2 regions of the Crenobacter cavernae genome follow, and region 2 is predicted to be linked to the other one. Evidence: riboswitches for the same ligand, from Rfam matches in the RefSeq annotation. Region 2 holds a riboswitch; the other holds the start of a gene.
What was found. Region 2 has a riboswitch for glycine ahead of gcvT (glycine cleavage system aminomethyltransferase GcvT). Riboswitches for the same ligand answer to the same signal wherever they lie in the genome.
Positions count from the first base shown of each region.

Region 1: linked by a shared signal. The riboswitch ahead of gcvH (glycine cleavage system protein GcvH) and the one ahead of gcvT (glycine cleavage system aminomethyltransferase GcvT) in region 2 are both predicted to bind glycine.

Region 1 is NZ_CP031337.1:1,775,389-1,778,587, forward strand. Features, by position in the region: gene gcvP (aminomethyl-transferring glycine dehydrogenase) at 1-1,323, opposite strand, end outside; gene gcvH (glycine cleavage system protein GcvH) at 1,339-1,719, opposite strand; glycine riboswitch at 1,968-2,056, opposite strand; glycine riboswitch at 2,440-2,528, shown strand; gene DWG20_RS08610 (amino acid permease) at 2,906-3,199, shown strand, end outside.
Region 2 is NZ_CP031337.1:1,970,258-1,973,456, reverse strand. Features, by position in the region: gene gcvP (aminomethyl-transferring glycine dehydrogenase) at 1-294, opposite strand, end outside; gene gcvH (glycine cleavage system protein GcvH) at 359-745, opposite strand; gene gcvT (glycine cleavage system aminomethyltransferase GcvT) at 814-1,905, opposite strand; glycine riboswitch at 1,937-2,040, opposite strand; glycine riboswitch at 2,055-2,157, opposite strand; gene gluQRS (tRNA glutamyl-Q(34) synthetase GluQRS) at 2,276-3,193, opposite strand.

The sequences.
Region 1 (3,199 bases), 190 kb from region 2:
GAAGATCGACCACAGCGCCTGCACGTCGTCGGCGGTGGTCGTCTCGTCAAAAGAGACGCCGACGCGGGTGCCGTCGACCTGGCGCAGGTTGATAGAGTGCGCACGCGCGAGCGAGTGCAGCACCGCGGTGTGCTTGCCGGTGTCGACGGTGACGGTGTCGAAGAAGGATTCGGTCGGCACGCTGAAGCCGAGGCGGCGCAGGCCCTCGGCCAAGGTCGCGGTCAGCCGGTGCACGCGGCGCGCGATCGTCTTCAGCCCTTCCGGCCCGTGGTAGGCGGCGTAGAGGCCGGCGATGATCGCGAGCAAGGCCTGCGCCGTGCAGATGTTGCTGGTCGCCTTTTCGCGGCGGATGTGCTGCTCGCGCGTCTGCATCGCCAGGCGCAGTGCTTGTCTTCCATGGCTGTCGACCGATACGCCGACGAGGCGACCCGGCATCGTGCGCTTGAACTCGTCGCGCGTCGCGAAGTAACCGGCGTGCGGGCCGCCGAAGCCTATCGGCACGCCGAAGCGTTGCGTGGTGCCGACCGCGACGTCGGCGCCGAATTCGCCCGGCGGGGTCAACAGCGTCAGCGCCAGCAGGTCGGCGGCGACGACGACCAGCGCGCCGTTGGCGTGCGCGGTCTCGGTGACGGAGCGGTAGTCGATCAGGTCGCCGTGCGAGCCCGGATACTGGAGCAGCACGCCGAAGGCTTCGAAGCCGGCGAGGTCGCGGCGCGGGTCGCCGACGACGACCTCGATGCCCAGCGGTTCGGCGCGGGTGCGGATGACTTCTATGGTCTGCGGGTGACAGTCGCGCGCGACGAAGAACACCTTGCTCTTCGACTTGGACAGGCGCTGGCAGAAGGTCATCGCCTCGGCCGCGGCGGTCGCCTCGTCGAGCATCGACGCGTTGGCGATCTGAAGGCCGGTCAGGTCGGTGACCATGGTCTGGAAGTTCAGCAGCGCCTCGAGCCGGCCCTGCGAGATCTCCGGCTGGTACGGCGTGTACGCGGTGTACCACGCCGGGTTTTCGAACACGTTGCGCAGGATCACCGGCGGCGTGTGGGTATCGTAGTAGCCCATGCCGATGAAGGACTTGAACACCTTGTTGCGCCCGGCGATCTTGGCCAGGCGCGTCAGCGCCTCGGCTTCGGTGCAGCCTTCCGGCAGGTCGAGCGGCTTGGCGAGGCGGATGCTTGCTGGCACGACCTGGTTCATCAGTTCGTCGACCGACGCGACGTCAAGCTCGGCCAACATCGCTTCTTTTTCGCTTGTATCGGGGCCGATGTGGCGGCGCTGGAACAGTTCGCGCTCGGTCAGTGCGGCGTAGGGTTGCTGGCTCATGGCGGTCTCCCGGGATCAGGCGAGGTCGCCGACCAGTTGCTGGTAGGCGGTTTCGGTCAGGAGACCGGCAAGCTCCTCTGCGTCGTCGAGCTTGACCTTGAAGAACCAGCCGTCAGAAAGCGGTGCGTCGTTGACGAGAGACGGCTCGCCTTCGAGCGCGGCGTTCACCTCGACGATGGTGCCGGCGACCGGGATCTTGATCTCGCCGGCGGCCTTCACCGATTCGATCGTCGCCGCCTCGTCGCCGGCGGCGAAACGCTCGCCGACCTTCGGCAGCTGCACGAATACGATGTCGCCGAGCTGTTCCTGCGCGAAGCCGGTGATGCCGACGGTCGCGGTGCCGTCAGCCTCGCTGCGCAGCCATTCGTGGGATTCGGTGAATTTGATGTCGCTCATGTCTCTCTCCTGACGGGTGAAGTGCGGATGAATCCGACGTCACGGTCAAGAAGACGGAGCGGGCGAATGCGGGGAAGGGCATCCGGAACGCGGGCGCGCACTTGACTTGACGTCGGTTGGCGCCCCCTCTGTCCGTTTGCCTGAGAGATTACGGTGACGGGGTGAGACCCATCGCCTTCCTTCGGCGAGGCGACCGGGCCTGGCGTGTCCACGATGGACGGCCTCGGTGCCTTCTCTCCAGAGAGCTCGTCGACGCGGCAGTCCTTTTGCCTGAGAGTTTCTGGGGCGATACCCCTTCGGCGCCGCCATTCAAGGCGATCTCTCCCGCTGCGTCACATAAGCTGATTGGCAATTTAATTAATCGGTTTTTGAATGTCAACCGGCCAAGTCGTAAAAAATCGGGGCCCGAAAGAAATATAAAAATCGCGCAGAGGGTAAATGATTAAGGGTTTTACCGGGGACGGAAACGCCCGTCAGGCGGGGATTTCGGCGGGGTGTGAAAAAAGGGCGACATAATGATTCGGCGAAAAGACAAGGGGGAACCCGCGTGTTTGAAAACGGCTATTGCGGTGCAATAACGGTGATGACGAGAAAATATTCAGTCGCGGCGTGGGAAACTGGATTTTGAAACGCTTGTTTTTGCTGCGAAGCACAAAATAAAGACGGTGCCGGCGCCGATTGACGCGAACGCACGTCGCTTCCTAGAGTGCGATCAGCCTAGCGAACGCAGCGGGAGAGATCGCCTTGAATGGCGGCGCCGAAGGGGTATCGCCCCAGAAACTCTCAGGCAAAAGGACCGTTGCGTTGATGGGCACTCTGGAGAGTAGGCCGCGGGACGTCGTCGCACAACCCGTAGGCCTCGCCGAAGGAAAGGCGCCGACGAGAGTCGGCGCCGTCAATCTCTCAGGCAAACGGACAGAGGGGGCATGCGCATCGGCCAGGGCCTGCCGTCGACCGACTGCAGGAACCCGGCCGGTCTCGGCCGCCGTCCGGCGGCGTCTCGCCCCCGTCTGAGGAGTCTTGCCATGAACACGTCACGCTAGCGCACTCCATCAGGTCGCGCCGGCCCACAAGGCCACCCGACCTTTCATCCGGCCCGCTCATCCGGCGGTCCGGTCCGTGCATCTTCTGGAGAAAGCCCCCGACAGCGTCCCCGACAGAGGGCTGCCCCGGGGTGGGAGAAATCATGCAGCAAACACCGCAACAAGAAACCTTACACCGCGGCCTCGAAGAGAGGCACATCAACCTGATGGCGCTCGGCGCCGCGATCGGCGTCGGCCTGTTCCTCGGCTCGGCCAAGGCGATCAAGCTCGCCGGCCCGGCGATCATGATCTCGTACGCGCTCGGCGGCTTCGCCATCTTCCTGATCATGCGCGCGCTCGGCGAGATGGCGATCCATAACCCGGTCGCCGGCTCGTTCAGCCGCTACGCTAAGGACTATATTGGCCCGCTGACCGGCTATCTGACCGGCTGGACCTAC
Region 2 (3,199 bases):
GCGCAGGATGACGGTCGGCGTCAGCGTCGGGTAGTAGCCGAGGCCGATGAACGACTTGTTGACGGTGTTCTTGCTCGCGACGGCCTTGAGGCTCGCGAGCGCCTCGGCTTCCGGCACGGCGTCCGGCAGCGCGAGCTTCTTGCCGAAGCGGATGTCGGCGGGGACGGTCTGGTCGATCAGTTCGGCCATCGACGCGACGTTAAGCTCGGCCAACATCGCGCGGGTGTCGGCGGCGTCGATGCCGATGTGGCGGGAGACGAATTCGTTGCGGTTGAACAGTTGGGTGAGCGACATGATTCTTCTACCGTTTTTCGCGGGACAAAAAAGCCCTGCACATGGCAGGGCTGATACGGCTGACTTAGGCGCCGACTTCTTGCGCGTACGCGTCGGCGGTCATCAGACCGTCGAGGTCGGCGGCGTCGCTCGGCTTGACCTTGAAGAACCAGGCTTCACCGTACGGGTCGCTGTTGGCCAGCTCCGGGTTGGCCTCGAGCGCGGCATTCACTTCGACGATTTCGCCGGCGATCGGCGCATACACGTCGGACGCGGCCTTCACCGACTCGACGACGCCGGCCTGTTCGCCTTCGGCGTAGGTCCTGCCGGCCTGCGGCAGTTCGACGAACACCACGTCGCCCAGCAGTTCCTGGGCGTGGTCGGTGATGCCTACGGTCACGGTGCCGTCGGCTTCCAGGCGCAGCCACTCGTGGCTGGCTACGTATTTGAGGTCGGCCGGGATTTGGCTCATGAGTTGTTCTCCTGTCGATTCAATTCGGTGTCCCACGCGGGGGCGGCAGTCGCCCAGCATGGGCTATTTTATTCGAATACGCGTTTGCCGTTGCGCACGAAGGGCAGTTTCACCACGCGCGCGCCGACGAGCTGGCCGCGGATGTCGACCTGTGCGGCGTCGGCCGTGGCGGCCGGCACGCGGGCGATCGCGACCGAGAATTTCAGCGTCGGCGAGAAGGTGCCGCTGGTGATCACGCCGTCGCCCGCTTCGGTTGCGACCTTCATGCCTTCGCGCAGCACGCCCTTGCCCTCGAGCACCAGGCCGACCTGCTTCATCGCGATGCCGGCGGCCTTCTCTGCTTCGAGCGCCTTGCGGCCGATGAAGTCGCGCTCTTCGGGCGCCCACGCGACGGTCCAGCCCATGCCGGCTTGCAGCGGGCTGACGGTCTCGTCCATATCGTGGCCGTAGAGGTTCATGCCGGCCTCCAGGCGCAGCGTGTCGCGTGCGCCAAGTCCGCACGGCACGACGCCGGCCTCGGCCAACCTTTTAAAGAAGGCCGGTGCGTCTGCGGCCGGCAGCATGACTTCGAGGCCGTCTTCACCGGTATAGCCGGTGCGCGCGACGAACCAGTCGCCGAACGGCAGCGCCGAAAACGGCTTGAGCGCGGTCACCGCGTCGGCCCAGTCGGGCGGCAGCACCGACAGCGCCTTGGAAATGGCATTCGGGCCCTGCACCGCGATCATCGCGAGTTCGTCGCGCACGGTGAGCACGACGTCGCGGCCTTCGGATTGCTGCTGCATCCACGCGAGGTCCTTGTCGCGGGTGGCGGCGTTGACCACCATGCGGAAGCCCCAGGCGGTGCGGTAGGTGATCAGGTCGTCGATGACGCCGCCCTGCTCGTTGAGCATGGCCGAATAGAGCGCCTTGTTGGCTTCCCTGAGGCGGGCGACGTCGTTAGCCAAGAGATGACGCAGCCAGGGTTCGGCGTCGGAGCCTGTGATGTCGAGCACGACCATGTGCGAGACGTCGAACATCCCCGCGTCGGCGCGCACCGCTTCGTGCTCTTTCAGCTGCGAGCCGTAGTGGATGGGCATGTCCCAGCCGGCGAAATCGACCATCTTGGCGGAAAATTCGCGGTGGGTGGCGTTGAGGGGAGTGCGTTGGATGGCGACGGTCATGGGTGTCCTCGAGGTGTTCAAAACCTGAAAAACACACCCCTCTGTCCCGTCACCTGAGATTTTCCGGACCGTTTATAACGGTGCCGTTAGCCCCTTCGGTGGGCGCTCGAAGCGCCGCTCTCCAGAGTTGATGGGCAAGCGACGCCTGCCCGACACATGCAGTCCTTTTGCCTGAGCGATTGCGGGTGCGCTTGCGCCTTCGGCGGCAGCGGGAGTCTGGGGAAGACCGCTGCTCTCTCCTGCATGATGCTGCGATTATCGACGGCGGCCGCGACGCTTGGCAAGGCTGGAAAACCAGCGGCGAGCCTTTCCAAGGGTAAGCCCTAGAGGGGGAACCTTAAGTCCCGACCTTGGCCAAGGCTTCGGACCTTCAGGCAACGGTCACCGGCCCGGCGCCGACGCGCGCCAGGTCCCAGTTCGCGCGCGCCCAGTCCCAGAGCTCGGCCAACGTTGCGCAGCCGGCGGGCGGCGCGTGCTTGAGGCGGGCGAGCGCCTGGCGCAATTCGGCGGCGGCGTGGTCCGCGGTTATCGCCGGCGCGAGCGTCTGCTTCGAGAGCTTCTCGCCGGCGGCGTTGACCATCACCGGCAGGTGGCAGTAGGCGGGCGTAGGCACATCGAGTGTGCGCTGCAGCACGATCTGGCGCGGCGTCGACACCAGCAAATCGGCGCCGCGCACCACGTGGGTGACGCCCTGCAACGCATCGTCGACGACGACCGCAAGCTGGTAGGCCCAGAAACCGTCGGCGCGCAGCAGCACGAAGTCGCCGACGTCGCTCGCGACGTCCTGGCGGATCTCGCCCTGCAAGGCATCCGTGAAAGCGACCTCGCCGCAGGGCACCCTCAGCCGCCAGGCGCGCGCCTTGCCGCCCGCCGGCAGGCCGGGCCGGCAGGTGCCGGCATAGACGAAACCCTCGACACCTCGCCGGGCGATTTCGGCCAGCTGCTTGCGCGTGCAGGCGCAAGGGTAGGCGCTGCCCGCGGCAATGAGCGCATCGAGCGCATCGCGGTAGTAATGATGACGGCGGCTCTGGTATTCAACTTCGCCGTCCCACTCGAAACCGAACGCCTCCAGCGTATGCAGGATGGACGCTGCCGCGCCGGGCGTCTCGCGCGGCGGGTCGAGATCCTCCATCCTGAGCAGCCACTCGCCGCCGCGCCCGCGCGCCTCGAGGTAGCTGCCGACGGCGGTGGTCAGCGATCCGGCGTGCAACAGCCCGGTCGGGCTGGGGGCGAAACGGCCGCGGTAGCGATGGGCGGGACAAGATGCCTTGTCTAGACTGAAGAACATACGAGA